Regions from separate parts of the Mesorhizobium sp. M1050 genome, predicted to be linked through region 3. Evidence: riboswitches for the same ligand, from Rfam matches in the RefSeq annotation. Region 3 holds a riboswitch; each other region holds the start of a gene.

Region 1 (10,103 bases), on a different contig from region 3:
CGCATTCATCCTCTCTTGTCCCTCATGTCTTGTGCATGTGATGCAACTAGGCGACGCTGCGCAGCGCCGGCCTTCCGCCTTCGGCGAGGCGCGGGCCGATGAACGACGCGTACCATTCGACGAACTGGATCACGCCGCCCTCATGCAGCTCCGAATAGGGGCCCGGTTCATAGGCGGGCGACAGGATGCCGAGGGCGTTTTCCTCAACGATGCGGCGGTCCTGGTCGTTGGTTTCGGTCCACACATGGGTAAGGTCTTCGATGGTGTAGTCGACGCCCTCGACCGCGTCCTTGTGCACCAGCCATTTCGTCGTCACCGCCGTTTCCGTGGCGCTGATCGGCACCACCCGGAACGTCACCGCGTGATCGATGAGGATATGGTTCCATGTCGTCGGATAGTGATAGTGCATCAAGGTGCCGATGCGGTCGGCGGAGACAGCGTCGGAGAGGTTCTTCTTCACCGCCAGTTTGCCGCTCATGGTGTAGCTGACGGCATCGCGCAGCAGCGGCGCGCGGGTGGCGCGATACTGCCCGGCCGGATCGATGCGGAACTTGCTCGGCAGGCCTGATGCCTCGCATTTGGCCCAATGCGCGACCATTTCGGGGTCGCTGTCGGCGCCGTTGACGCCGGTCACGGTCGGAGCCTCGGGGAAGGTCTTGCACAACTCGGGATGATTGGCGACGCAGTGATAGCACTCGCGGTTGTTTTCCCAGACCAACTTCCAGTTGCCCTTCTCGATGATCGTGCTCTCGAAGGCGACCTTTGCTTCCCGCAACCGGTGCGGCAGCAGATAAGGTTCGATCATCGCCCGCATCGGCGCGAAATCCGCTGGCTCCTTGGCCAGGCAGATGAAGATATAGCCGCCGACGCTCTCGCAGGCGACCGGCTTCAGACCGAACTCACTCTTGTCGAAACCGTCGGCCATCTGACGGGCGAACAGCAGCCGGCCGTCGAGCTCATAGGTCCACTGGTGATAGGGGCAGACGAGCTTTGCCGCAGTACCCTTGTCGGTGTTGCAGACGCGACTGCCGCGATGGCGGCAGGAATTGTGGAAGGCGTTGATCTTGCCTTGCTGGTCACGGACAAGAACAACCGGATAGTCGCCGATCTGCACAGTAATGTAGCTGCCCGGCTTCGGCAGCTCGCAATCATGGCCGATGAACAGCCAATCGCGATACAAGATCAGCTCCATGTCCAGCTTGAAGTAGTCTGGATCGGTGTAGAAGGGCTGCTCTAGCGAAAAGCCTTGCCGACGGCTGTTCAAGCGCCTCAGCATGTCGTTGCGAATATCCATGTCCTGTCCTCGTTATCTAAGGACTGAACTGGTGGTGACGGAGGAAGGATTGGACGCAGGCCGGCGAGGCGCCGGGCATGCACTATCCACCTCTTGATCGCCCACCGCGATCAGTCGAGTCTAGAAATCTCGGGCTGGTTTCCGGGCTCTGGAGTTGTCCTTGCGGACGATCGCGACACCTTCCCAGGCAGTTGCCCAGTGGTCTCCCGTTGCGACTTGAACTCCACCACCGTTGCGGGGGCAGCGCCGGATTTTGACCGGCTTCCCAATTCTCCGCCCCGTCGTCACGAAGCGGCACCTGAGATGGCATGATCTAACCACGATCGCTGGCGCGTCATCGGCATGAAAACGACATCGTATCCATGCCGCGCGACACGCGTGCGAAACGTTCGGGTTGGCGATTGCCGGGCTGAAATCCTATCTCTTCGGCAGCCATCGCCACTTGCAATCTCCTCGAAAGCCGACCCCTTGCCGGCGGCCAAAAAGGCTAACGGTTTCGAAAAGTGACTATTAGCTGATTCTAAAATCGAACCGAACGGTTCGTTTCTGTTGACGGTGCGTGCAGGACATTGTGAACGCCGGGCCTTGGCAACAGTTGGTGATCCAGCGGACGGTTTTGCTTAAACCATTGAAAAAGATAAATAATAAGTAGCGTGTAGAAGCCCTTGGCACAATTTCAAGTAGCGGAATCATGGTCCACACGAAACAACTTCGTGATTGGAAAAGGCGAGGATGCCCTCCCACATCGGGGCTGTCCGAACGACGCGATTTCATTTCCAAGACACGCCGCTAGACGGACGAAAAAGAAGATACTGGAGTACAAAAAATGAAAAAGATCATTCTCACTGCCGCCGCCGTTCTGGCCATTTCCGGCAGCGCCTTCGCTAATGGCAGCGACCACTATGGTTCGAACGCCCCGACAGCCACTGCCGTCGACAGCTCGTACACCGCTTCGGTCAAGAAGTCCGAACCGGCTGCTCAGACACCTGCCCAGGGCAGCGACCGTAACCTCTTCGGCCACTAACAACCAATTCCCAGTTGACGGCGGGTTCGCCCGCCATCCTGGCGAAATCCAGAAATTCAGGAGAGTTGAGATGAAGAAGATCATTCTTGCTACCGCCGCCGTTCTGGCCGTCACTGGCAGTGTCTTCGCCGGCAGCGACAACTTTGGCTCCAACGGCGCCAACCAGCCTGCCACCACCGCCGTCGACAGCTCGTACACGGCTTCCGTCAAGAAGTCGGAGCCGGCCACGCAGGCGCCTGTCAACCATGGCAGCGACCGCAACCTGTTCGGCAACAACTAACATCCGATCAAAACCAACATCCGACAGCGATGCTGCGGGTTAATCGGCAGCATCGAATTCGAGAATACGGAGTGTCAAAAATGAAAAAGATTGTTCTTACTGCCGCCGCTCTTCTGATTGCCGCCGGCAGCGCCTATGCCCGCAACGACAACGTTGGTGGCACCGATATCAACAAGCTGGCGACCTCCAAGGTCGACACCACGCCGACGTCTTCGGTGCGCGACACCGGTTCGCCGGTCTACAAGCTGCTCAATTCGTCGGGCGACGTACCGAAGTCCGCCCCTCAGGGCAGCGACCGGAATCTCTTCGGCCGCTAACAGCCGAAGCTGATCTCCAAACAAGAGCGGCGGGCTGGGCCCGCCGCTCTTGTTTTTGCAACGTGCAGTCTCATCATGGAACCTCAGGCCGCCTTAGCCTCTGCTTCGTGAAGCGCGAAGGACCGCCCATCCGTGTCGAAGATATGCAGGTCTTCGCCATTGGCGCTCAGCCGCAATGTCGAGCCGCGCTTGACCTCGACATTGCCGGGCAGCTTGGTCACCAGCGGCAGATCGGCGCGGCCGATGTCGACATAGACAAGCTGGACCTCGCCGAGCTGCTCGACATAGTCGACCGTCCCTTCGAACAGATAGTCCGCACCGCTGGCAATGATCAGGTCCTCCGGCCGCACGCCAAAGCTCACCGCGGCGCCCTTTGCCGAAGCAGGGGTCGTGATCGGCACGGTTGCCTTGCGCCCGCCGACATGGCTGACGACAGTCGGGTTTCCGGTCCTTTCGATGGTCGCCGGCAGGATGTTCATGGCCGGCGAGCCGATGAACTGGGCAACGAACAGATTGCCGGGCTTCTTGTAGAGATCCATAGGCGTGCCGACCTGTTCGATATGGCCTTCCTTGAGCACAACGATGCGGTCGGCCAGCGTCATCGCCTCGACCTGGTCATGGGTGACGTAGATCATGGTCGTGGCGGGCATCGATTCCTTGAGCTTGGCGATTTCGATGCGGGTGGCGACGCGAAGTGCGGCGTCAAGGTTCGACAGCGGCTCGTCGAACAGGAACACCTTCGGATTGCGCACGATGGCGCGGCCGATGGCGACGCGCTGGCGTTGTCCGCCCGACATCGCCTTGGGCAAGCGGTCGAGATATTTCGTCAACTGCAGGATTTCCGCCGCCTGGCGTACGCGCCGGTCGATCTCGGCCTTGTTCTCCTTCCCGATCTTCATCGAGAACGCCATGTTGTCGTAAACGGTCATGTGCGGGTACAGCGCGTAGGACTGGAACACCATGGCGATGCCCCGCTTCGACGGCGGCACGTCGTTCACGACCTCGCCGGCTATTCTGAGCTCGCCAGAGGTGATTTCCTCGAGCCCGGCGATCGACCTCAGCAATGTCGACTTGCCGCAGCCCGACGGACCGACGAAGACGATGAATTCGCCCGACTTGATATCGAGGTCGATGCCGTGGAGAATGTTCAGATTGCCGTAGGACTTCTTCACTTGTCTTAGCGTGACATCGGCCATTGGGTTCCTCCAGTGATTTGAAATTCAGTCGACGCGCCCGAACCAGGCGCCGTAGCCGCCAAGCTCGATGGAACCGCTGCTTACCTGCCCCGAAAATCCGTGCCCGGGCAAAGGTTGCAGCGATCGGCTGCCAAGGTCAACGTTGGTTGGCCCGGCTCCCAGATTGAAGACGCAGACGATCTGCTCGTTGCCTGCGCGGCGGGTGAAGGCGACGGTGTCGCCCTCGCTTTCGATGAAGGTGATGTCACCCTTGACAAGCGCCGGATGGGCACGCCGGAACGTGAGAAAGCGACGATAGTGCTCAAGCAGCGAATTCTCGTCGCCCTGCTGGACATTGACCGCTTGCGACAGATGCTTGGTCGGCACCGGCAGCCAGGGCTTTGCCGGGGAGAATCCGCCATTCTTGGCGCTGCCGTCCCACACCATCGGCGTGCGGCAGCCATCGCGGCCTTTGAATTCCGGCCAGAAGCGGATGCCGTAGGGGTCCTGCAAGTCCTCGAAGCGCAGTTCCGCTTCGGCGAGCCCAAGCTCTTCGCCCTGGTAGATGCAGACCGAACCGCGCAATGACATCAAGAGCGCCGAGATGACCTTGAGGTAGGCGGTCGGATCGGCTTCGCCAGCCGCCCAGCGCGAGGCCGGGCGCATCACGTCGTGGTTGGAGAAGGCCCAGCACGACCAGCCGTCGCTGGCGACCTTGCCGAAGGATTCCAGCACCGAGCGGACCTTGGCCGCACTGATCTTTTCCGGCGCCAGGAAGTCGAACGAGTAGCACATGTGCACGCGCTTGCCGCCGGCCGTGTAGGCAGCCACAACGTCCAGTCCCCGCTGCGAATCGCCGACCTCGCCGACCGCGGCGGTTGCCGGGTATTCGTCGAGCAGCGCGCGGAAGCGCTCGAGGAAGCCGAGGTTCTCAGGGCGGCTCTTGTCGTAGAGATGGTCCTGATAATTGTAGGGGTTGACCGCGGGTGCGGTCTGGTCGTTGCGCTCTTCCGGCGGCAGCGGCGGATTGTTTTCCAGGCCCTGGCTGTGGAAATAGAAATTGATGGTGTCGAGCCGAAAACCGTCGACGCCACGCTCCAGCCAGAAGCGGGTGACGTCCAGCAACGCATCCTGGACCTGGTGGTTGTGGAAGTTGAGGTCGGGCTGCTCGGCCAGGAAATTATGCAGGTAATATTGCTGGCGGCTGGTGTCCCATTGCCAGGCCGAGCCGCCGAAGATCGATAGCCAGTTGTTGGGTGGCGTGCCGTCCGGGCTGGCGTCCGCCCAGACGTACCAGTCGGCCTTCGGGTTGGTGCGGTTCGACCGGCTTTCCTTGAACCATGGGTGGTTGTCGGCGGTGTGCGACAGCACCTCGTCGATCATCACCTTCAAGCCTAGCCTGTGTGCCTCGGCGGTCAGCGCGTCGAAGTCGGCCAGCGTACCGAACATCGGATCGACGTCGCAATAATCGGTGACATCGTAGCCGAAATCCTTCATCGGCGATTTGAAGAACGGCGAAATCCAGATGGCGTCCGCACCGAGTGCCGCAATGTAGGGGAGGCGGCCGATGATCCCCTTGAGGTCGCCGATACCGTCGCCGTTCGAGTCCTGATAGCTGCGCGGGTAGATCTGGTAGATCACAGCACCCCGCCACCAGTCGCGATCGATGGCGAGGTCAGGTTTCGAGCTGGCCTTCAAAGCGGATCGCATCGTTTCAGCCTCCTTTCACCGAGCCGGCAAGCAGCCCGCGGACAAAATAGCGCTGCAGCGAGAAGAAGACGATCAGCGGCACGATTATGGTCACGAAAGCCGATGTCGTCAGAATCTCCCAGTCGCCACCGCGTGAGCCCAACAACGCATTGAGCTTGGCGGTCAGCACGATCTGGTCTGCCTCTGTACCCAGGAAAACCATCGCCACCAGCAGATCGTTCCATACCCATAGGAACTGGAAGATGGCAAACGAAGCCAGCACTGGGAAGGACAGCGGCAAGACGATCTTGACGAAGATCTCGAAATCGCTGGCGCCATCGATACGCGCCGATTCCATGATTTCGCGCGGCAGGCCGGCAATGTAGCTGCGCAGCAGGTAGATGGCGAAGGGCAAGCCGAAGCCGGTATGCGCCAGCCAGATACCGAGATAGGTTTTCGACGGCATGCCGAAGAAAGCGCCGACGCCGTTGTAGAGTTTCAGGAGCGGGATCAGCGACATCTGCAGCGGCACCACCAGCAGGCCGATGATGACGGCGATCAGCAGCGCCCGGCCGGGAAACCGCATCCAGGCCAGAGCGTAGGCGGCAAAGGCAGCGATCAGGATCGGGATGACGGTCGCCGGGATGGTGACGGTCAGCGAATTCATGAACGACCGTCCGATGCCCTCGGAAAACAAGACTGTCTTGTAGTTCTCGGTGGTGAATTTCGGCGGCGCCGACGAGGCATAGTAGACGCGCTGGCCGCGATCGCCTTCGAATGCCTTGGGCGACTGCATGACGAAGCTGCCGTCTTCATTCAGCTGCAAGATTTCGCCATCGCCGAGATCGGCCGAAGTGCCAGCGGGATATTGCGTTGGCGCCGCCGATTTAACACCGAAGGCGCTGATGTTGCGCTTGGCACCGTCGCCGAAGATGTTGCCCTCGAGAACGAACTTGCCGTCCTTTTCGACTTGCGTCGAGGCGGCCGGCAGTCGGCCGGCTTCGGTCTGAGTGGAACTGGCGAACGAATTCCACCAGCCAGAGGCGATGATCTGGTTCTTGTCGCGCAGCGACGAGACCAGGATGCCGAGCGTCGGTATGGTCCAGATCGCGACGAAGACAAGCACGGCGATATGGACGCCGAAGCGGCTGGCGAAGGAATTTCCGGTCGCAACGGCCATCTCAATGTCCTCCCGTCTCTTTGTTCGCCTGGCGGATGTTCCAGACCATGATCGGAATGACCGCGATCATGATGATGATGGCGATGGTGGCGCCGCGGCCGAAATCGCCGCCGCCACGGAACATCCAGTCGAACATCAAATTGGCCAGGACCTGGCTGTTCCACTGGCCGTTGGTCATGGTCAGCACGATGTCGAACACTTTGAGCACCAGGATGGTGATGGTGGTCCAGACGACGGCGATGGTGCCCCATATCTGCGGCACCATGATCTTCCAGAAGATCTGGAATGGATTGGCGCCGTCGATGACGGCGGCTTCCAGTGTTTCTTCGGGAATGCCGCGCAGGGCGGAAGACAGGATCACCATGGCAAAGCCGGTCTGGATCCAGATCAGGATCACCATCAGGAAGAAATTGTTCCAGAACGGCAGTGATATCCAGACCTGCGGCTGACCGCCGAAATGCTGGATGACGGCGTTGAGGATGCCGATCTGGGTCTGACCCTCGCCGCGATACTCGTAGATGAATTTCCAGATCACGCTGGCGCCGACGAAGGAGATCGCCAGCGGCAGGAAGATCAGGCTCTTGGCGATCGTGCCCCACCAGATCTTGTCGGTGAGCACGGCGATGATCAGCCCGAGGAAGGTGCAGGCGGCCGGTACCACCGCCAGCCAGACGATGTTGTTGAGGATCGAGTTGCGGAACTCGCGATCTCCGAAGGCCCATTCATAATTGGCCAGGCCGACGAAATTGACGCCGCCGCGATCGAGGAACGACAGCCGCAGCGTCTCGACTACCGGATAGATCAGATAGATGGTCAAGATGATCATCGCCGGACCGACGAACAGCCACGGCCGGACCAGCCCTTGCCGGCGCAGATTGTCGATAGCCGCGGCGCCAGCGACGCCACGCGATGGAAATATCAGGTCGACCAGTTTGTTGGCGCCCCAGAAATAGGCGACGCAACCGCCGACCCCGACGATGATGACGAATATGGCCGAGAAAATCTGAGCCGCCATGGGTCCCTCCCCCTGCGCATCACTAGCCAAGGCCGAACGGTCAGGGCGATGAGATGCGCCGATTCAGTTGTTCAGAGCGCTATCGCCAGGCAGACAGGTCTTCCTCTTTGCCGGTCGCGCTTCATGCCGGATGTCCGTGTGCTCATGATAGTCGCCGCGGCACGGGCCGCCGGTTGGATTCGGGCCTCCAGGGCCCGGATCCAGTCAGGATCGATAGGTCAAACGTCCAGCCGAACAATCGGCGCCTTGCCTACTTTATGGCGTCCCAGCTTTTCTGAATGTCGGTGGCGACATCCTGAGCGGACTTGCCGCCGACCAGGTCGATCATGCCGGTCCAGAAGGCGCCGGCGCCGATCTTGCCGGGCATCAGGTCGGAACCGTCGAAGCGGAAGGTCGAGGCGTTGGCGAGGATGTCGCCCTGCTTCCTCAGCGCGTCGCTGGCATAGGCCTCCTTGTTGACCGACTTGAGCGGCGTCACGAAACCGCCTTCGGCCATCCAGATCTCATGGGCGAGTGGCATCTTCAGGAATTCGATGAAAGCGCGGGCGCTCTTGCTGTCTTTCGTGATCATCGCCAGCGTACCGGCACCGAGCACGGGCGTGCCCAGCTCAGGCTTGGAGGCATAGGGCGGGAAGTAGAAGAAGTCCGCGTCCTGGCCAATCTTGGTGCCTTCCGGGAAGAAGGTCGGGATGAACGACGCCTGGTGGTGCAGGTAGCATTTCGGCGGCACTGAGAAGAGGCCCTTCGGGCTGTCGCGGAAATCGGTCGCCGCAACTGCCTTGGCACCGCCATCGACCATCTTGTCGTCGGTCGCGATCTTGCCGAAGATGTCGATGGCGCTGACCACTGCCGGGTCGTTGAACGGGATCTCGTTCTTCACCCATTTGTCGTAGACTTCCGGAGGCTGGGTGCGCAGCATCAGGTCTTCGACCCAGTCGGTCGCCGGCCAGCCGGTGGCGCCGCCGGAGCCGAGGCCGATGCACCACGGCTTGCCGCCGTCGGCGATGATCTTCTTTTCGAGATCGGCGAGCTCTTCCTGCGTCTTCGGCACCTTGTAGCCGGCTTCCTCGAAATTGTCCGGCGAGTACCAGACCAGCGATTTCACGTCGGCCTTGTAGGGGAAGGCGAAGAAGCCCGGCTTGCCGTCCTTGTCCTTGAACGTGCCGAGATCGACCCATGACTGGCCGGCGCCGTAATTGTCCTTGACCCATTTGGCGGTGTCGTCGCCGAGCGGCGTCAACAGGCCCTTCGATGCGAGATCCTGGATCAGGCCCGGCTGCGGCAGCACGGCGATGTTCGGCGGGCTGCCGGCCTGCGTATCGATGACGATTTGCTGTTCGTAATTCTCCGAGGAGGAGTATTTGATCTCGACGCCGGTGGCTTCCGAGAAATAATCGAGAACGCCGCGCACCAGGCCTTCGTCCTCACCGCGCCACGGTCCGAAGATCGACAGCGTCTCACCCTTGAGGTCGACTTTCTTGAGCTCTTCGTAGTTCGCCCAGTTGAAGCGCTTGTCCTCACCCGGCTTGAATTTCAGTTCGGCATGCGCGGGCGCGTTCAGGGCGAGCGTGGCAAACGCGGCACCCAGCAAAAGCATTTTCTTCATCGGTATTCCTCCCAGTGGATCATACACACCGGACGGAACCTCCATTCCGCCCGCCGACGCCGCAGGACTGTGACTCAGTCAGAAAGGAACCGCAACCTTTCGAAGAGTCTTCCAAAGCGCTTTGGCCTTTTTGATCTCGCCATTGAATCGGCCGGAAGTCAAGAGGCAGCTGGGCTAATCGATTTAATCTGACGCGTTTGCGGCCTGAAAAGTGCGCTGCAACATGCTTTTATGGCAGTGCAGCAGCAATTTTTGTTTCAAACACCTCTGAACCACGCTTATGGTCCGTTGTTGAACGGCCCAACCCCGGCGGCACTTGGGTCGATTCAATTTAAAAGCGCTTTGAGGGAGATGGAGAGTTTTCGTGAACCTCAAGCAGCTTGCCCATATGCTGGCATTGTCGCAGACTACGGTAAGCCGCGCGCTGAATGGCTATCCTGAGGTCAACGAGGAAACGCGAAGGCGTGTCATGGACGCCGCCAAGCGCCACGGCTACCGCCCCAATCCCAGCGCGCGCCGGCTG
Region 2 (10,103 bases), on a different contig from region 3:
CCGGCCGGCAACCGGGCGCGGGTAACGCCATGCGAGACCATTTCCGCGTCGCAGAAAATCTGCGCGCCCGCCGCCAAAGCGGCGCGCGCGGCGGCAACGAAATCCGTGGAGAACACAAAACGACCTGATGCTTCGACCTGGCCGCAGGCATGGATCATGCGGACGGCGACATCGGCCTCGGCTTCGGAGAAGCGCGACAGATCAGCCTCGGCGCGGATGATCGCGAAGGAGCGCTCGTATATCGCCGTGCCGTCATGGATATAGTCGTAGGCGGCCATGCTCATTCCTGTTGGTAAGTTCGGGCCTGTCGGTAAGCCTCGGCGATAGCGGCCGGCCCGAGCCTTGTCAGGCAAGCAGCGGCGGTCTCGCCTTGATATCGTGCGCTGCGGATCATTGCCGCGACGCGGCTGATGCCGCGCGCGGCGTCATAGCCCGGCCTGTAGCCGGCAGGAAGAGCCTTTGCCGTCGCGTTCACGACAAGTCCGGCTCCGTTTTCGCCGCCGACCAGAGTGAGGGCTGCCTTGCCTGGGTGGGCGCAGCCCTTGGCGCAGCCTGAAATGTGCAGTGTGAAGTCGAGAACGTCGGCGTTTTCGGCGGCGATCGTCTCGGCAATATCACGCGTGGCGATCCGGCCGGAACCGCAGGCCGGCGTGCCGGGGCAAGCGGCGATGCGCGTGCGCGGATCGGTGGCGGCGGTGACGAAGCCGAGGCTGGCGGCGGCGTCTTGGAGGGGCTGGCTGGCGGCTGCTGGTTGGCCGAGGAGAAGCAAGGCGCGGCCGGGGGCGAGGCGGATTTCGGTTGTGCCGAGGGTGAGGGCGTTTTGGGCAAGGGTGATGATCTTGTCGGCTGGCATGCTGCCATAGGGGAGGCCGGTGCCGAGGGCGATGGCGTGGCTTATGTTGAAGAAGCCAATTGGCCGGCGAGAGTGCTCTACGGCGCCCCCCTCTGTCCTGCCGGACATCTCCCCCTCAGGGGGGGAGATTGCGCTCCCATCTTTGCTTTCGCCAATCACCAATGTTGAGCTGCGGGCGCGGACAGCGAAGCTGCCAATCTCCCCCCTTGAGGGGGAGATGTCCGACAGGACAGAGGGGGGTGTGAAGGAATGCCAACCTGCGAGAGAAGCCAACTGCCTCTCCGACAAATCCCTCGCGCGGACCAAACGGCCTTTCTCGGCGACCATCCTGAGCACGGCAACAGCAATATCGCGCGCTGCATCGTCTTCCACCGTGACCAGCGGTCTCGCGTTCTGCCCATCGCCCGCGACAGACACCCGCCATCGAACTCCCGCATCGGTGCGCATTGCAGCAAGCCGCACATCGGCCGTCACCGAATCCAGCCCCAGCTGCCCGCCGCCGTCCACGACGACCGACACCTTCGGGCCGAGCCGTTGCGTTAGCCCAGTCTCTTCGACCGCTGCCCTGATCCGTTCCGCCAAAGGCCGGGGATCGACGATCTCCTGAGGATCGATGCCGGCAAGCGGCCCGGTCTCGACCGGCACACCGGTGCGCACCGCGATGCCCAGCGCATCGACCTCCGCCGCCAGCACGGTCGCGCTTTCCGCCGTCAGGCCGCGTATCTGCAGGCTGCCGCGCGCGGTGACTTCCATGATGCCATTGCCAAGCCGCAATGCGGATTCGGCCAGTCCGATCAAAAACTTCGGCGACAATTCTCCCGCGACCGGGTTGAGCCGCACCAGCAGGCCGTCGCCGGTCTGCATCGGCGCTGACAGGGCGGGGCAGGCGCCACGACGTGAGAAGTCGTTCATGCCGCCACCCCAAGCGCTTCCGCCTCGGCAATCAGGGCCGTGAGATCGTCGTCGATGGAATTGCGCAAGGGATGCCATAGGCCACGCCGGCGCGCCGACAGCAAGCGCTCGGCGATGATTTTTGCGGCGGCGGGGTTCTCGCGCAGGATGAAGGCGCGGACGGCTGGATTGCCGACATACGCATCGTGAACGGCCTCGATCAGCGTTCCCGATATGGCATGAGTGGTTTCGGCGAAGCCGACCAGCCGGTCGACCGTTTCGGCGAATTCGGAAGCGCCGCGCGGGCCATGGCGCATCTGGCCCGATATGAAGCGCGGATTGACGGCGCGGGCGCGCACGACGCGGGCCACCGCCTCGCCAACCGAGCGCGGCTTCGGCTTTTGCGGGTCCGTGGTGTCGAGCACGATGACGTCGGCATTTCTGCCGAGGGCCGCCAGGGCTGCCGAAAAACCACCGATGAAGGCGACGTCGGCGGAGCCTTCGAGGATGTCGCGGCCGGGGTCGTCGCCGGTGTGGACGAGAAGATCAGCCTCGGCGATGCGACCCTCGAAGGCGCCGGGCGCCGAGACGCCTTCGCCCACCGCACCGCCATAGGCGTGCGAGGTGGCGTCGAGATAGGCGCGGCCGACCTCTTCGCGCACTTCCCAATCGCCGGAGGACAAAAGATCCTCGACGCCGGCGCCATAGGTGCCGGGCGAGGTGCCGAAAATGCGTGGGCTGACCTTGCCATCGGCGCGGGTCCTCGCCGCGAGCGGGTTTTCCGAATCCTCCTCGTCACGCGCGGCAACGGCGTTGGCGGCGGCATCGATCAGTGCGATCTGGGTCGGGAACATGTCGCGAAACAGGCCTGATATGCGCCAGGTGACGTCGACACGTGGGCGGCCAAGCGTGGCCAGCGGCAGCACTTCGATGCCGGTGATACGGCCGGTCGCAGGGTCCCATTGCGGCCGGCAGCCCATCAGCGCCAGCCCTTGCGCGATCTCCTCGCCGCCGGTGCGCAGCGAAGCGGAGCCCCAGAGATCGATGACCAGCGAGCGCGGCCAGTCGCCATGCGATTGCATGTAGCCGCGCACGACCTCTTCCGCCGCTGCCTTGCCCAGGTCATAGGCGGTCGGCGTCGGCATGGTGCGCGGATCCGACGTGAACAGATTGCGGCCGGTGGGCAGCACGTCCGAGCGCCCCCGCCCGGGCGCGCCTGCCGGACCGGCCTTGACGTGGCGGCCATCGAGTGCGGCAAGCAGCGCCATCTTCTCCGAATCAGCGCTTTGGCGGCGCATCGCATCGAGCTCGTCATCGGGAGCGCGGCCGTAGATATGCAGCCCGTCCTTGATGGCGAAATCCTTGAGGTCGCAGAGCCAGGCGTCAATGCGGCGCAACGCTTCATCGGGCGCGTCGGTCGTGGCGACGCCGGCTTCGGAGGCGACGCCGGTCTTCTGCGCCGTCTCGACGATCAGCTTGGCAAGGCGGTCACGGCGGCGGCGGTCGAGCCCGTCGGCCTGGGCGTATTCGTCGACCAACCGTTCCAGCTTGTGCTGGTTCTCGTCCAGGCCGGCGCCGGTCAGCGGCGGCGGCAGGTGGCCAAGGGTGACGGCGGCGATGCGCCGCTTGGCCTGTGCCGCTTCGCCGGGGTTGGAGACGATGAAGGGATAGATGACGGGCAGGGGACCGGTGACGATCTCGGGAAAGCAGTTTTCCGAAAGCGCGACCGTCTTGCCGGGCAGCCATTCCAGCGTGCCATGCGCGCCGACATGGACCAGCGCGTGGATGCCCAGCGACTTGCGCAGCCACAAGCCGAAGGCGATCAGCGCATGGCGCGGCGGCAGTGTCGGGTCGTGATAGTCGGCGCGGCGGTCGGCCGAGCGGCCGCGGTCGGGGGCGAGGGCCACAGTGACGTTGCCGAAGGTGGCGGCACGGAAGGGGAATTTGGCGAGGGTAGGTGCGTGAGTACCCCCCTCTGTCCTGCCGGACATCTCCCCCGCAAGGGGGGAGATTGGCAGTGCCGCCGCCTGCGCCTCTTCTGCAACGCTTGAGATTAGCGAAAGCGCAGATGACAGCTCAATCTCCCCCCTTGCGGGGGAGATGTCCGGCAGGACAGAGGGGGGTGCCTCGCGCAAACCTAACTCGTCCTCTGCCTTCCCCCAAGCAGCCTCTACAGCAACCATTGCCGCCTTCGGCAATTCGGTCGAAGAGGCGAGATAGTCGTCAAGCTTCAGCCCGTGGCTGGACGTTTCCAGGCTCTCCAGCAACGCACGCGGCGTCTCCGGAATCCCCTCAACTCCATAGCCCTGTTCGCTCAAGTCATGCAGCATCGCCAACACGCTGGACGGCACGTCGAGGCCGACGGCGTAGCCGGTGCGGCCGGGGGCGCTCGGATAATCCGGGATCAGGATGGCGAGCTTGCGCCCGGCGCGGGGCGTCTGCTGCAGGCGGATGAAGGCCGCGACGCGGTCAGCCACCTGCGCGACGCGATCGGGTTCCGGTCGGTTGGCGAAGGCGCGGTGGCCAAGCGCGGGATCGGTCTCGCTCTCGCCCTTGAAGGAGATCGCGCCGGCGAGGATGCGGCCGTCGAGTTCGGGCAGCACGACATGCATGGCGAGGTCGGCGGGCGCCAGGCCGCGCTGGTTGTTTTCCCAGATATCGCGGCGGGTGGTGGCGACGATGACCTGGAAGACGGGCACGCCGGCGCGGTCGAACAGAGTTTCGACGCCGGGCTCGGCGCCGGAAGCGAAAGCGGTCGCGGTGATGATGGCGGCGGGTTTCAGGAAGGCCAGTGACGTTTCCACGAACGCCAGGGATGCTGGGTCCTTGAGGCTGGAGACGAAGATGGGGACGGGGTTGATGCCGCGCTGCCGCAGCGCCTCAAACAGGGCGTCGATGGGCGCGACATCGGCGGCCAGCAGCATCGAGCGGTAGAACAGGATGGGCACGACGCTTCCCTCCCCCTCGAGGGGAGGGTGGCCCGAAGGGCCGGGTGGGGTCGGTACGACCGGACTCGACGTCTCTTTGAGTCGGCGCGTCTCAGAGAGGACCCCACCCCCGGCCTGCGGCCGGACCCTCCCCTCGAGGGGGAGGGGGACGACGCTGCGTTCGGGGTCGTAGTAACCGGCTTTCGGCACTGCGACCGGCTCTGCTACGTCCGCATCGGACCCCGCTAACCTTGCCAACCTTCGCACCAGCGCGCTCATATTCGCCAGGCCGCCCTCGCGGAAATAGTCGAGCAAGCCGTCGAGTTCTTCGCGCGGCAGCGTCGAGGCTTCGATCAGCCTTAGGTCCTCGTCGCGGCATTCGCCAGGCAGCAGCGCCAGTTTTATACCGCGCGCCCGCGCCGTCGAGGCAAGCTGGTCGCAGCCGTAGCGCCACCAGTCGTAACCGCCGAGGATGCGGACGAGGATGATTTTGGCGTGACGGGCGACGCTGTCGACCCAGAGGTCGACGGACATGGGATGGCGCAAGTCGCGCAGTGCCGCCAGCCGCATCGAGGGCAGGCGGTCGGCGTCGGCCTTCCACGCTGCCGCCAGTCCGGCGAGGTCGCTGTCGGTGAAGGACAGGGCCACGATATCCGCCGGCGTCTGCCGCAGATCGACCGGCTCGGCGAGGTCGTCGAGCGAGGCGGATGTCGTGGTTAGGATGTGCATCGCAACCTGTGTCCGAAATCAGCCGGCGAGTATACGCTCGATAGCCGGGCGGTTCAGCCCCTTGAGGCCGATGACGACAAGGCGCGAGCGGCGGTCGTCCTGCGCCGTCCAGGCGCGGTCATAGTAGTGGTTGACGCGCGGCCCGACGGCCTGCAGCAGCAGCCGCATCGGCTTGCCGCCGACCTCGACGAAGCCTTTCACACGCAGCACGTTCTCTTCCTCGGCAGCCGTGGCGACGCGTTTCGCCAATTCGTCCGGATTGGCGATCGAGGCAATGTCGACGATGAACGTATCGAAGTCGTCATGCTCATGGTCGAAGGCGCCGTCGTGATGGGACTTGCGGTTCTCGATATCGTCCTCGACCGCGAGTCCGAGGCCGAGCAGCACGGAGGGATCCACCTTGCCATGCGACGTCGGCACGATCTTCACCGCGCGGGCGGAGTGTTCGTTGATGATGGCGTTGGCGCGGGCGGTGCCGGTGGCGTCCATCAGGTCGCTTTTCGACAGGATGATCAGGTCGGCGCAAGCGATCTGGTCCTCGAACACTTCCTCGACCGGGTCGTCGTGGTCGAGCGTCTCGTCCTGGGCGCGCTGCACCTGGAGTGCCTCCATGTCGTTGGCGACGCGTCCCTCGGCCAATGCCGGCCCGTCGACCACGGCGATGACGCCATCAACGGTCACGCGGCTTTTCACGCTCGGCCACTGGAAAGCCTGGACCAGCGGCTTGGGCAAAGCGAGGCCGGAAGTCTCGATCAGGATGTGGTCGACCTTCGGAGTCAGCGCGAGGATCTGGTCGAGCGCCGGCACGAAATCGTCGGCGACGGTGCAGCAGATGCAGCCATTGGCCAGTTCGACGATGTTTTCCTCGGGGCAGGTGTCGATGCCGCAGCCCTTCAGGATCTCGCCGTCGATGCCGATGTCGCCGAACTCGTTGACGATGATGGCAATACGCTTGCCGCCGGCGTTTTCCAGGAGATGGCGGACCAGCGTCGTCTTGCCGGCGCCGAGAAAGCCGGTGACGACGGTGCAGGGGACGCGGGAGACGGAAGCAGTCATTTCAAGTCCTTCAACAGGTCGAGGGGAGGGATGCGGGCAACAAGGCCGCGCTTCAGGCTATCGGGGCGGCCGCGCCACGGGATCAAACCGTCGGCCGAGGTGGCGAAGAGCTTCGCGCCGGTGACGAGATCGCTGCCACTGGTTGCCGTCAGGTCGCCGAAGACATAACTCCAGCACCCGTCGCGCAGGATGGCGGCGCTGAGCCGCCGCTTGCAATTGCCGAGACATTCGACGCTGCTGATGCGAATGTTGTCGCCCGACGCGGCGCGTCGCGTGTCGTCCGCCAGCAGTTCGCCGGCGCGGGGATGGGCGTCGGAGCCGGTTTCATCGCGGCAGGAGGCGCAGACGATCACGGTGACGCCAGCCAAGGCATCATCATGGCCGGACGAAACATCCGCTGTGCCAGCCGAAAAACTGCTGTCGTGGTCCAAAGATCGTGCTCCTTGCCCGGAAACCCGCCGGACGATCGGATTCTGTAGTCGCAGACGGCAGGTCTCCTGGCTCGCGGGTCATTGCCTTGGGTAGCCGCCTTCCCGGGATCACCCCAGTGGCTTTCGGCCTTGGCTCTTCGCTTACAGTTGCGGGGACAGCCGCGGATTTGGGATTTCGTCCCTCACCGCATTCCCTCTTAGCTCCTCTCGTTGAAGAGAAGAGACCGTCTGTACCGGATTTAGGCTTTTGCAGGCGGCAGTGTCAACGCGGCTTACGACACGGCGATGTCGGCCAGCGCCGGACCCAAGTCACCGGCGGGCGTCACTTCCATGCGCTCAAGGCCAAGCCAGCCCTGCATCTGTTTCAATTCCTCGAAGAGCTGAGCAGCGGTTTCAGGCGGCGCACCGGACTCGGCATAGGTGGCATGGACGCGCAGGGCACTGGCCGGCCGGTCGGCCTTGAGGTCGACGCGCGCGACGATCCTGTCGCCGAGCAGGAACGGCAGGACATAATAGCCGTATTGCCGCTTGTCGGCCGGCGTGTAGATTTCGATGCGGTAGTGGAAATCGAACAGCCGCTCGGTGCGCGAGCGTTCGAAGACCACCGGGTCAAACGGCGCCAGCAGGGCGCGTGCCTCGACCTTGCGCGGCAGACGGGCATCCTTGTGAAGATAAGCTGGCTTGTCCCAGCCTTCGACGCGCACCGGCAGCAATTCGCCTGTTTCAACCAGTTCCTCCAGCCGGCCTTTCATGTCGGCCGGCGACAGGCGGAAATAGTCGCGCAAATCGCCTGATGTCGCGATGCCGTGGGCTCGGGCGGAAATGCGCAGCAATTCGCGGTGCGCGTCCTCGGCGGCCGGAACCGGAAGATCGAGGATCGCCTGCGGCAGCACACGCTCGGGCAGGTCATAGAAGCGTTCGAAACCGCGACGGTGCGCCGTAGTGATGCGTCCGGCCCAGAACAGCCATTCGAAGGCATGCTTGGCATGGCTCCAGCCCCACCAGCCACCCGAGCCCTTCTGGCCCTCGAGCGCGGAGGCGGCGGTCGGGCCGCGCTCGACGACCTGGCGGTAGATCTCTTCGACATAGGCGGCGTGCTCGCGGCCCCATTTGGCAAGGCCCAGATACATTTCGTCGCCGCGCTCGGCCCGTTGCATGCGCCAGCGCATCAGCGGGTATGTCTTGACCGGCAGGAAAGAGGCCTCATGCGCCCAATATTCGAAGACCGTGCGCTTGCGCGTCATGGCCGCATTGTCGAGCAAGGCGAGAGGGTAAGGGCCAAGGCGCGAATAGAGCGGCATATAATGAGCGCGCACCACCGCGCTGACGGAATCGATCTGCAGCAGACCGGTTCGAGCCAGCACGCGGGCAAAATGGCGGCGGTCTGGCGTAGCTGTTGGGCGGGGATCGAGAAAACCTTGGGCGGCAAGCGCGATGCGCCGGGCCATGGGGAGCGAGATCTTTTCCTTCATGCAGGCGTCACTCTGAGGGCGATGATCGGTGATTCCGGACAATGCTAGCAGGGTTTTGGCAGCAACCATGTCAGGAGAGAAAAGTGGAGTAAAAAGCGAAGGAAATCAAACAGGAGCGGATCGGACCAGTTTGCCGCGATAAGCCGTCCAGGTCAGTGTTTTGAACAAGGTTTGACTTGCTTCGCTGGAAGTGCTGCGCTAACCCTCGCCGCGTTGCAGCATAGGCCCTTAAAACGGTTCAGCGGTTAAACTGTCACGCTTCCGCATTAGGGTCCGGTGCTGTAATCAACGTGGATTGGCGCCAACGGAAAGCCGAGCATGAACGCACTATTGAGCTCATACCTGCCCATCGTCCTGTTCATCGGCGTGGCGCTGGTTGTCGGCCTGGCGCTGCTGGCCGCACCCTTCCTGGTGGCTTACCGCAACCCCGATCCCGAAAAGCTTTCCGCCTACGAGTGCGGTTTCAACTCGTTCGACGACGCCCGCATGAAGTTCGACATCCGATTCTACCTGGTGTCGATCCTGTTCATCATCTTCGACCTGGAAGTGGCCTTCCTGTTTCCGTGGGCGGTGTCGTTCTCGAAGATCGGAATGCTCGGCTTCTGGTCGATGATGGTGTTTCTGGCGGTGCTGACCATCGGCTTTGCCTATGAATGGAAAAAAGGAGCGCTGGAATGGGATTGAACGACAGTTCAGGCACCCTCGTCGCGCCGAAGCCTAAAGGTATCCTCGATCCCAATACCGGCCGGCCGGTAGGGGGAGACGATCCCTTCTTCCTCGAGATCAACAACGAACTGGCCGACAAGGGCTTTCTCGTCACCTCGACAGAGGCGCTGATTACCTGGGCGCGCAGCGGTTCGCTGATGTTCATGACCTTCGGTCTTGCCTGCTGCGCGGTCGAGATGATCCACACCTCGATGCCGCGTTATGACTCGGAGAGGTTCGGCGTCGCGCCGCGCGCGTCTCCGCGCCAGTCCGACATCATGATCGTCGCCGGCACGCTGACCAACAAGATGGCGCCGGCGCTGCGCAAGGTCTACGACCAGATGCCGGAACCGCGCTACGTCATCTCGATGGGCTCCTGCGCCAATGGCGGCGGCTACTACCACTATTCCTATTCGGTGGTGCGTGGCTGCGACCGCATCGTGCCGGTCGACATCTATGTGCCCGGCTGCCCGCCGAGCGCCGAAGCGCTGCTTTACGGCATTCTTCTCTTGCAGAAGAAGATCCGCCGCACCGGCACGATCGAACGGTAAATCCATGACCGCATCCCTGAGCGAACTGTCGACCTATCTCGGCGAGAAGCTGATCGACCGCGTGAATGACGCTGATATCGCCTATGGTGAGCTTACCATTGGCGTCGAGCCGCGCGATCTGGTCGAGGTCATGACCTTCCTGCGCGACGATGCGCGCTGCCAGTTCATCTCGATCATCGACGTCTGCGGCGCCGACTATCCGTCACGCGCCAAGCGCTTCGACGTCGTCTACCATCTTCTGTCGCCGAAGCAGAATGTGCGCATCCGCGTCAAGGTGCAGGCCGACGAGGAAACCATGGTGCCGTCGATCACCGGCGTCTTTCCGGGTGCCGACTGGTTCGAGCGCGAGACCTACGATCTCTACGGCGTGCTGTTCTCGGGCCATCCCGATCTGCGCCGCCTGCTGACTGATTACGGTTTCGAAGGCCACCCGCTGCGCAAGGATTTCCCGCTGACCGGCTTCGTCGAGGTGCGCTACGACGACGAAG
Region 3 (10,103 bases):
CAGAGCAGAAACCAACCGAATGTGTCAAAACTAAATCCGCCAGATCACAGTTTGACCCCTGTGAAAAACGCCAATAGAAGCAGACTACAGCGCCGCGCGGCCTCATGGACGCGCAAAGGACGCTGTAGCACTTTTGATTGCGCATGATCCTTTCCGAACATCGCTTCGATTTCGGGGTCATGCGTCAAGCCGGCTCCGCTGCCGGGCAGGGTCATTCTATGTCTCACAACACGTTCGGTCACCTTTTCCGCGTCACCACCTGGGGTGAAAGCCATGGCCCGTCGCTCGGCTGCGTCGTCGATGGTTGTCCGCCCGGCATCCGCTTCACCCAAGCCGAGATTCAGGCTGAACTCGACAAGCGTCGGCCGGGACAGTCACGTTTCGTGACGCAACGTCGCGAACCAGATGAGGTGAAGGTGCTGTCCGGCTTCATCCTCGACGAGGACGGCGAGACCATGATCACCACCGGCACGCCGGTGTCGATGCTGATCGAGAATGTCGACCAGCGCTCGAAGGATTATGGCGAGATAGCCCGCCAATATCGGCCCGGCCATGCCGATTACACTTATGACGTCAAATACGGCGTGCGCGATTATCGTGGCGGCGGCCGCTCCTCGGCCCGCGAGACGGCCGCGCGGGTGGCAGCCGGTGCCTTGGCGCGCAAGGTTGTGCCCGGCGTGGTGGTGCGTGGCGCGCTGGTGTCGATGGGCGAAAAATCCATCGACCGCGCCAACTGGAACTGGAATTTCATCGGCGACGCGGAAAATCCGTTCTTCACCCCCGATCCGGCTTCCGTTCCCGTCTTCACTAGATATCTCGACGGCATCCGCAAGGCGGGGTCCTCGGTCGGTGCCGTGATCGAGATCGTCGCCGACGGCGTTCCGGCAGGCCTGGGCGCGCCGATCTACGCCAAGCTCGACCAGGACATCGCTTCTGGCCTGATGTCGATCAACGCGGTCAAGGGCGTCGAGATCGGCAACGGCTTCGAGGCCGCCCGCATCACCGGCGAGCAGAATGCCGACGAGATGCGCATGGGCAATGATGGCAAGCCGGTGTTCCTGTCCAACAATGCCGGCGGTATCCTTGGCGGCATCTCGACCGGCCAGGCGATCGTCGCCCGTTTCGCCGTCAAGCCGACCTCCTCGATCCTGACGCCGCGAAGATCGATCGACAAGGACGGCCACGACGTCGAGATCATGACCAGGGGCCGCCACGATCCATGCGTCGGCATCCGCGCCGTGCCGATTGGCGAGGCGATGGTTGCCTGTGCGATCGCCGACCACTATCTGCGGCATCGAGGACAGACGGGAAAGGGAATAGGGGAATAGGGGACTATGTTGCGCTCTTAGCCCGGCCAGCCAAATCTTTTTGCTTTTCCCTACTCCAGTACTGCTCTACTCCCTTATTCCCTGCGAGCGAAGCGAGCATTTATGCCTTACGACCAGAAGAAAATCGTCGAAGCCCTGCGCGCTTTCGAACGGGGCGAGATCGTCGTCGTCATGGACGATGACGGGCGCGAAAACGAGGGCGACCTGATTGTTGCCGCCGTCCATTGCACGCCGGAAAAGATGGCGTTCATCGTTCGCCATACCTCCGGCATCGTCTGCACGCCGATGCCGCGCGAGGAAGCCAAGCGGCTGAACCTTGCGCCGATGGTCGCCGACAATGATTCGGCCCACACCACCGCTTTCACGGTCAGCGTCGATTTCAAGCATGGCACCACCACGGGCATTTCGGCCGACGACCGCACGCTGACCGTGCGCAACCTCGCCAACGGCAATGTCGGCGCCTCCGATTTCGTCCGCCCAGGCCACATCTTTCCGCTGATCGCGCGCGAGGGCGGCGTGCTGATGCGTTCGGGTCATACCGAAGCGGCGGTCGATTTGTGCAAGCTCGCCGGCCTGCCGCCGATCGGCGTCATTTCCGAACTGGTCAATGACGACGGCACCGTCAAGCGCGGCCCGCAGGTCGCGGCCTTTGCCGAGGAGCATGGCCTGAAGCAGGTTTCGGTCGCCGACCTCATAGGATATCGGCAGCGCAAGGAAACGCTGGTCGAGCGCGTCGCCTGCTCGGAAATCGACACGCTCGGCGGCAAGGCGCAGGTCTTTACCTACACGCTGCCCTGGGACTCCATGCATCACGTTGCCATCGTCTTCGGCGACATCCGTGACGGCGAGGACGTGCCGGTGCGTCTGCATTCCGAGGATGTGGTGACGGATGTCTTCGGCACCAGCCATCGGCTCGACGCCATCATGAAGGCGATGGGCGAGCGCAGGCGCGGCGTTATCGTCTATCTGCGCGAAGGCTCTGTCGGCGTCGCCCATCAGGAGCGCAAGCGGCCGGCGAGCGGCGACCGCGAGGATCACGAAGAGGCCCGCCGCCGCGAAAACGAGTGGCGCGAGATCGGGCTCGGCGCGCAGATCCTTAAGGATCTCGGCATTTCCTCGATCAACCTGATCGCCTCGCGCGAACGCCACTATGTCGGCCTCGAAGGTTTCGGCATCCATATCGCCAAGACCGAGATTCTCTGATCCTTCGCCCGACAGCGCCCGGTTCCAAACCGGGCGCTCGACGATTATTCCGCAGGGATTGCGGCAGCTTCGCATCTGTCCAGGTCGCATTCCTGAGTGGCAAGCCTGCGCTGGCCAAGCAGCACCGTGGCCAGCGCGACTGTGCCTGAGGCAACCGAGACCCAGAACCCGTTCTGGGCGCCGAATGCGTCCACCACCGCACCGGCGGCGAAGGAACCAAGCGCCATGCCGATGCCGATCCCGGTCATCACCCAGGTGATGCCTTCGGTCAGCATTGCCTCCGGCACGTGTCGTTCAATCAGGCCGAAGGCGGTTATGAAGGTCGGCGAGATCGCAACGCCGCTGATGAACACGGTCAATGCCAGCAGAGGCACCGTGTCGGCGGTAAGCGGCAGCAGCGTGCCAAGCGCGACGAGGGCGACTGCGATGGCCAACTGGCGTTGCAGCGGCGTTTTTACGTTGAGTGCCCCGACGATGATGCCAAGCACGAACGACCCGAGCGCATAGACGCCGATGACCAAGCTCGCGGCCGCCGGTTGCCCCAGCTCTTTGGTGATCGCGACGGTACTCACTTCCGTCGTCGCGAAGGTTGCGCCGACGAAGATCAGGGCGAAGGTGATGATCTGAACCGGTCGCAGGCGGATTGCGGAGCCGCCAGAGCCCTGTTCCACCGGTCGCACTTGCGGCTCGGTCGAGCGTTGCAGAATGAAGGCTATCGATCCGAATACGAGAAATAACGTGCTCGCCACCATGCCCGCTTCCGGGAACAGCGCGGCACTCAAGCCCACCGACAGCGATGCCCCGGCTATGTAGACCAGTTCGTCGGCCGCCGACTCGAAGGCGAACGCGGTGTTCATCTGAGGCCGCCCGCGAAAAATCTCGGTCCAGCGCGCGCGCACCATTGCCGGGATGCTTGGCATCGCCGCCGCCAGCAGTGCCGACACGAACAGCATCCACACCGGCCAGTCTTGGTTGGCGGCCGCAACCAATACGACGAAAGCCAGCACCGAAATGATGGTGGTGGGCACTACGATCCGCGTCTGGCCAAGGCGATCCACCAGTCTCGATATCTGCGGCGCCAGGAAAGCGTTGGCGAGCGCGAATGTCGCGGCGACGGCGCCGGCCAGCCAATATTCGCCGCGCGTCTGCGACAGCATTGCCACGATACCGATTGGCGCCATGGCGATCGGCAGGCGCGCTATGAAGCCTGCGGCGGCAAAGCCCTTGGTTCCGGGGGCACGAAAGATCTCCGAATAGGGATTTTGCATGGGTTGGTTCCTCGACAAAGCACGATTCGACAATTACATACGATGCGTATGAATGTTAAATAGAGCATACGCCGCGTATGTCAATTGGCATACGGTTCGTATGTGGATAGGGCCAGGAGCCATGCACAAACCCCGCAAGGAGATGATTGCCGAGACGCGTGCCAAGCTGATCGCGGCAGCCCGCCATGCTTTCGGCACGATCGGCTATGCCGAAGCCTCGATGGATGATTTCACCGCATCGGCCGGGCTGACTCGCGGCGCGCTCTATCATCATTTCGGCGACAAGAAGGGCCTGCTGCAGGCGGTCATCACCGAAATCGACGGCGAGATGGCGGCACGCATCGATGAGGTCGCGTCGAGAGCGCCGACCCGCTGGCAGCATTTTGTCGACGAATGCACGACCTATATTGAGATGGCATTGGAGCCGGAAATCCAGCGCATCATGTTCCGGGATGGCCCGGCCGTTCTGGGGGATCCGGCACAATGGCCGAACGCCAATGCGTGCATCGCTTCAATGACCGGCCATCTGACGGCGCTTCAGGAGGAGGGGGTCGTAGTCTCCAGCCTCGACCCCGAAACTGCCTCGCGGCTGATCAATGGGGCGAGCAGCCAGGCGGCGCAACGGATCGCCAATTCGAACGACCCCGAAGCGACGTCGAAGAAGGTGGTGGTGGCGTTCAAGCAACTGCTCGAAGGCCTACTCAAAAGGCCAGGTTCGCAACCGAACTGAAATCCCATCGGTGGCCCGGCGCCGCGGCCGGCAATTGACAATCGCCGGGTTGGGTCCATCCTCTTTCACCACCTCTGAGGGGGAGATTCGGGGCATGTGGGATTTCGATATCGGCAGGTCGGTGTCCATCATGATGCGGACCTGGCCGTTCATTGTCTTTCGCATGATCGTCTATTTCGGCATCACACTGGCCTACATCATGGCGACCGGCACGGGCGCCTCCGTCGGCTATGGCGTCGGCCACATCTCCACCGATCCCGACGGGCCGATGTCCTTTGCCTTGTGGGGCGGGGTGGTCGGTTTCGGCATCGTCTCGATCGCCGTCTACTGGATCCGCGAATACATCCTCTATGTCGTCAAGGCCGGCCACATCGCCGTGATGGTCCATCTGATCGACGGCCGTGACATTCCCGGCGGCCAGGACCAGATCGCCTACGCCAAGGATATCGTCACCCAGCGTTTTGCCGAGGCCAACATCCTTTTCGTCGTCGATCAGCTGGTCAAGGGCGCCATCCGGGCCATCACCGGCCTGCTCGGCGGCATCGCCGCCTTCCTGCCGATCCCGGGTTTGAGCGGTCTGGTCTCCTTCATCAACACGGTGATCCGCCTGTCGCTGACCTATGTCGACGAGATCATCCTCGGCTACAACATTCGCATCAATTCGTCCTCGCCGTTCGAGACGGCGCGCCAAGGCGTCGTGCTCTATGCCCAGAACGGCAAGGTGATGGTCAAGAACGCCGTCTGGCTGGCGGTCATCATGTGGGGCGTATCCTTCGTTATCTTCCTGCTGATGCTGGCGCCGGCCGCCGCCATTCTTTTCCTGATGCCAGGGCAATTGGCGGGCTGGGCCTTCGTGCTAGCCATCGTCTTCGCCTGGGCCTTCAAGGCGGCGTTCATCGAGCCCTTCGCCATCGCTTGCCTGATGCAGGTCTATTTCAAGACCATCGCGGGCCAGGTGCCAGATCCGGCCTGGGACACCCGGCTGGCGGAGGCGTCGTCGAAGTTCAGGGAACTCAAGGACAAGGCGCTGGCCTCCTTTGGCGGCTCGCCCTGGGGACCGGCCGGCGCGACACCCTGATCAGCGAGGGCTCGACGGCGCGGCAGAAACGGTGTTGAGGCGCGCCACGGTCGATTTGAGCAGCACTTCACCTTGCCCGGAAAACGTCTCGCTCATGATCAGTTCCGGCAGCGGCAGCCGCCGTCCCCAGCCATGCGTTTCAAGGTCAGGTTTTGGCGCGAACTCCGAGACGCGGCCGACGCAGAGATAGGCGACCGGGGTCACATGCTCCGGAATTGAAAGCAGGCCTTTCAACGCTTGCGCCTCGATGATGCTGACCCAGCCGACACCGACGCCTTCGGCGCGCGCCGCCAGCCAGAAATTCTGCACCGCGCAGACCGTGCTGTAGAGGTCCATCTCCGGATTGTGCGAGCGTCCCAGTGGCGAACCCTTCGAACGCTCGCGATCGCAGGTGATGCAGATGTTGAGCGCGCTTTCGCAAATGCCTTCCAGCTTGAGTTTGCGGTAGAGCGCCTGCCGCTCTTCCGCAATGGCCGGCAGTTCCTGCTGGCGCGCCGCCAGGAACAGGTCGCGCACCTTTTCCCGTCGTTCGGCATCGCGAATGACGATAAAATTCCAAGGCTGCATGAAGCCGACCGACGGCGCGTGATGAGCGGCAAGCAGCAACCGCGCCAGCACCTCATCGTCGAGCGCGGTGGGCAGGAAATGGCTGCGGACGTCGCGCCGCGTGAACATGGCGCGATACACCGCATCGCGTGCATTCCGGTCAAATCCATCGCCAACAGCAGCGGTCGTGTGTTCAGGCATCGCTTGTCCCCTTGCGATTGCAATCGATGCCAACCGCCTGACCATGCGGATGACGATGCCTGCCAGGCCGGTCTTCTGGCTCGGGATCAACCCGCGTCCGGTGCCTTCCCGTCATCGACAGTGGCATATACCGGCGCGGTCCCCCTTACAGCGTTGGGCACGCCACGGAATTCAACCGTGTTCCCGATTCTCCCGCTTGCGGCGGGCACCAGGCAGTGCCACGGACCTTACGCCGAAGCGCGGACGACGCCAATGCCTGCAGCGACGCGAATGGACGCAGGCGCGATTTTCCCCAGTCATCGGCCGCCCGTGCATGGCCTTTGTCGATCCGGGTCACTAGATTAGGACGATGGCTACCCGTCTCTATACCCATCCGATCTTCCTTGAGCACCTCACGCCGCCCGGCCATCCCGAGCGGCCGGACCGCTTGCGCGCCATCGAGCGCGTGCTGGACGACGAGGCTTTTGCCGCGCTCGATCGTATCCAGGCGCCGGAAGGCGACGAGGCCACCATCCTCTATGCTCATCCCGCCGATTTCGTCGCCCGCGTGCGCGCCGCCATTCCTGACGAGGGAATCGCCCGCATCGACGCCGACACCACGGCCAGCCCGAAGAGCTGGCAGGCGGCGATCACCGCAATCGGTGCGGCCAACGCCGCCGTCGACGACGTCTTTGCAGGCCGCGCCGACAATGTCTTCGTCGCGGCGCGGCCGCCCGGCCACCATGCCGAAAAAACCACGGCGATGGGTTTTTGTCTGTTCAATACGGCGGCGATCGCGGCGCGTTATGCGCAGAAGAAGCATGGTATCGAGCGTGTTGCCGTCGTCGACTGGGACGTGCATCACGGCAACGGCACGCAGGATATTTTCTGGGACGATCCGTCGGTGCTCTATTGCTCGACGCACCAGATGCCGCTCTATCCCGGCACTGGCGCCAAGAACGAAACCGGTGCCGGCAACATTGTCAACGTACCGCTGGCGCCGCAGACCGGCAGCGAGGTGTTTCGCGATGCCTTCCTGTCGCGCGTGCTGCCGGCGCTCGACAATTTCGCGCCCGACCTGATCATCATTTCGGCCGGGTTCGACGCACATCACCGCGATCCGCTGGCCGAGATCAACCTGACCGAGGACGATTTCGACTGGGCGACCGGCCAGCTGATGCAGCGCGCCGCGCGTCACAGCGGCGACCGGCTCGTCAGCCTGCTCGAGGGTGGCTACGATCTGCAGGGATTGGCATTTTCGGTCGCCGCCCATGTCGGGCGACTGATGAAAGGATGAATGATGGCTGGTGAGATCAACGACGATGTCAAGGCGATGAGCTTCGAACAGGCACTCGATGCGCTGGAAAAGATCGTCGATGATCTTGAGCGTGGCGACGTGCCGCTCGACCAGTCGATCAAGATCTATGAACGCGGCGAGGCATTGAAGGCGCATTGCGACCGGCTGCTGAAGGCCGCCGAGGACAAGGTCGAGAAGATCAGGCTGTCGCGTGACGGCAAGCCGGTTGGAACAGAGCCGCTCGACGCGGACTGAGGCACCCAGCCGTCTCACCGATTTTTGGACACGATCATGATTGAACATAGAGTTCGTCTTGATTGAAACAGCTCGGGACAAGAGGAGATACGGAAACGATGTGCAGAAACATCAAGACCCTGTTCAATTTTGATCCGCCCGCGACCAACGACGAAGTTCGCGACGCGGCACTTCAGTTTGTCCGCAAGCTGAGCGGAACGACGCGGCCTTCGAAGCAGAACCAGCATGCCTTCGACCACGCGGTCGAAGCCATCGCGGCATCGGCGCGCGAACTGCTCGATTCACTCGAAACTCATCAGCATCCTCGCAATCGCGAGGAAGTGGCGGCCAAACTAAGGGCGAAATCGGCGATCCGGTTTGCCTGAAGCGTCCAGCTGCCTCTGGCGCTGACAAGGAGAGTGCATGAGCTTCTTCCCGGGGAAAGACCCAGAGGCCGGCGACGCCTTCGCCAGCGACCAGATCGAACTGATGGTCATCCCCAACGCCAAGGATATTGGCGGTTTCCAGGTTCGCCGCGCCTTGCCGACCGCCAAGAGGCGGTTGGTCGGCCCGTTCATCTTCTTCGACCGCATGGGCCCGGCTATCCTGCGCGCCGGCCAGGCGCTCGACGTACGCCCGCATCCGCATATCGGCCTGTCGACGGTCACCTATCTGTTCGACGGCAATATAAGGCATCGCGATTCACTCGGCACCGAAATGGTCATCCAGCCCGGTGACGTAAACCTGATGACCGCCGGCCGCGGCATCGTCCATTCTGAGCGCACCCCTGAAGAACTGCGCGGCGCGCCGATGTCGATTTCCGGCCTGCAGACCTGGTTGGCGCTGCCGGACGGCAAGGAAGAAGTAGCCCCGGTTTTCGAGAACACCACAGCACTCCGGTTGCCCGAGATCGACGCCGAGGGCGTTAGCGGCCGCATTGCCATTGGTGATTTCCAAGGGCTGCGATCCCCGGTCAGGGCCGACACAGAGACACTCTATGCCGATCTGCGCCTGGCGCCAGGCGCCAGCGTGAAGATCCCGGCCGATGCGGAAGAACGAGCCATCTACACACTGGAAGGCGAGGTCTCGATCTCGGGCGACGTTTTCCCGGCCGAACGGTTGCTGGTGTTTCGGCCCGGTGACGAGATCGTCGTATCGTCGCACACCGCAGCGCATTTCATGCTGTTCGGCGGCGCTTCGCTCGGCTCGCAGCGCTACATCTGGTGGAATTTCGTCTCATCGTCGAAGGAACGCATCGAGCAGGCCAAGCAGGAATGGAAGACGGGACGCTTCGATATTGTTCCAGGAGACGAGGAAGAGTTCATTCCGCTGCCGGAAAGCTGATGCATGTTGCCCAAAAGTGGCCCGGTTCTGGGAGAACGGCATGCATCAAAACAAGAACCACAGCCTGATCCGCGTCACTGACGTGCATTTACATTCTCCGGCCGGCGGCCTATTTCGCCAATGAACAGAAAGCCTGAGCACCCGTGAACGCAACGCCGCATACGCCGCTTCTCGACAAGGTCCGCATCCCAGCCGACCTGCGCACGCTTGCGGAAAGCGAGCTGCCGCAATTGGCGTCCGAGCTTCGCGCCGAGCTGATCGACGCCGTCTCCCACACCGGCGGCCATCTTGGCGCCGGCCTTGGCGTGGTCGAGCTGACGGTGGCGCTGCACTATGTCTTCAACACCCCCGATGACCGGCTGATCTGGGATGTCGGCCATCAGGCCTATCCGCACAAGATCCTGACCGGCCGCCGTGACCGCATCCGCACATTGCGCCAGGAGGGCGGCCTCTCGGGCTTCACCCGCCGCGCCGAGAGCGAGTACGATCCCTTCGGCGCCGCCCACTCCTCGACATCGATTTCGGCCGGCCTCGGCATGGCTGCCGCTCGCGATCTCTCCGGCGGCCGCAACAATGTCATCGCTGTCATCGGCGACGGCGCCATGTCGGCCGGCATGGCCTACGAGGCGATGAACAATGCCGGCGCGCTCGATGCGCGGCTGATCGTCATCCTCAACGACAACGACATGTCGATCGCGCCGCCGACCGGCGCGATGAGCGCCTATCTGGCGCGTCTGGCTTCGGGCAAGGCCTATATCGGCCTGCGCGATTTCGGCAAGAAACTGACGTCCTATCTCGGCAAACGCGCTGATCGCGCGATCACAAGGGCGGTCGAGCATGCACGCGGCTACGTTACCGGCGGTACGCTGTTCGAGGAGCTCGGTTTCTATCACAT

The links. A riboswitch is a leader RNA that binds a small molecule or an ion and turns the genes downstream of it on or off. The one in region 3 is predicted to bind cobalamin.
Region 1: it holds a riboswitch for cobalamin, as region 3 does, so the genes downstream of both, NKH57_RS15220 (aromatic ring-hydroxylating oxygenase subunit alpha) here and bluB (5,6-dimethylbenzimidazole synthase) in region 3, are expected to answer to the same signal.
Region 2: it holds a riboswitch for cobalamin, as region 3 does, so the genes downstream of both, NKH57_RS07065 (DUF1636 family protein) here and bluB (5,6-dimethylbenzimidazole synthase) in region 3, are expected to answer to the same signal.

The regions. Positions count from the first base shown of each region.
Region 1 is NZ_JAMYMV010000023.1:46,752-56,854, reverse strand. It holds gene NKH57_RS15220 (aromatic ring-hydroxylating oxygenase subunit alpha) at 47-1,294, opposite strand; cobalamin riboswitch at 1,410-1,611, opposite strand; gene NKH57_RS15215 (DUF680 domain-containing protein) at 2,121-2,318, shown strand; gene NKH57_RS15210 (DUF680 domain-containing protein) at 2,389-2,598, shown strand; gene NKH57_RS15205 (DUF680 domain-containing protein) at 2,679-2,915, shown strand; gene NKH57_RS15200 (ABC transporter ATP-binding protein) at 2,999-4,111, opposite strand; gene bglA (beta-galactosidase BglA) at 4,136-5,800, opposite strand; gene NKH57_RS15190 (carbohydrate ABC transporter permease) at 5,805-6,959, opposite strand; gene NKH57_RS15185 (carbohydrate ABC transporter permease) at 6,961-7,974, opposite strand; gene NKH57_RS15180 (ABC transporter substrate-binding protein) at 8,225-9,580, opposite strand; gene NKH57_RS15175 (LacI family DNA-binding transcriptional regulator) at 9,945-10,103, shown strand, end outside.
Region 2 is NZ_JAMYMV010000008.1:33,306-43,408, forward strand. It holds gene NKH57_RS07045 (precorrin-8X methylmutase) at 1-278, opposite strand, end outside; gene cobG (precorrin-3B synthase) at 281-1,765, opposite strand; gene cobN (cobaltochelatase subunit CobN) at 1,762-5,400, opposite strand; gene cobW (cobalamin biosynthesis protein CobW) at 5,419-6,456, opposite strand; gene NKH57_RS07065 (DUF1636 family protein) at 6,453-6,887, opposite strand; cobalamin riboswitch at 6,927-7,131, opposite strand; gene NKH57_RS07070 (winged helix-turn-helix domain-containing protein) at 7,160-8,359, opposite strand; gene NKH57_RS07075 (NADH-quinone oxidoreductase subunit A) at 8,678-9,043, shown strand; gene NKH57_RS07080 (NuoB/complex I 20 kDa subunit family protein) at 9,034-9,615, shown strand; gene NKH57_RS07085 (NADH-quinone oxidoreductase subunit C) at 9,620-10,103, shown strand, end outside.
Region 3 is NZ_JAMYMV010000014.1:17,937-28,039, forward strand. It holds gene NKH57_RS10940 (hypothetical protein) at 45-215, opposite strand; gene aroC (chorismate synthase) at 219-1,328, shown strand; gene ribB (3,4-dihydroxy-2-butanone-4-phosphate synthase) at 1,431-2,531, shown strand; gene NKH57_RS10955 (MFS transporter) at 2,576-3,799, opposite strand; gene NKH57_RS10960 (TetR/AcrR family transcriptional regulator) at 3,921-4,529, shown strand; gene NKH57_RS10965 (hypothetical protein) at 4,624-5,607, shown strand; gene bluB (5,6-dimethylbenzimidazole synthase) at 5,608-6,354, opposite strand; cobalamin riboswitch at 6,403-6,582, opposite strand; gene NKH57_RS10975 (histone deacetylase family protein) at 6,704-7,630, shown strand; gene NKH57_RS10980 (exodeoxyribonuclease VII small subunit) at 7,634-7,885, shown strand; gene NKH57_RS10985 (DUF2277 domain-containing protein) at 7,984-8,250, shown strand; gene NKH57_RS10990 (pirin family protein) at 8,288-9,208, shown strand; gene dxs (1-deoxy-D-xylulose-5-phosphate synthase) at 9,352-10,103, shown strand, end outside.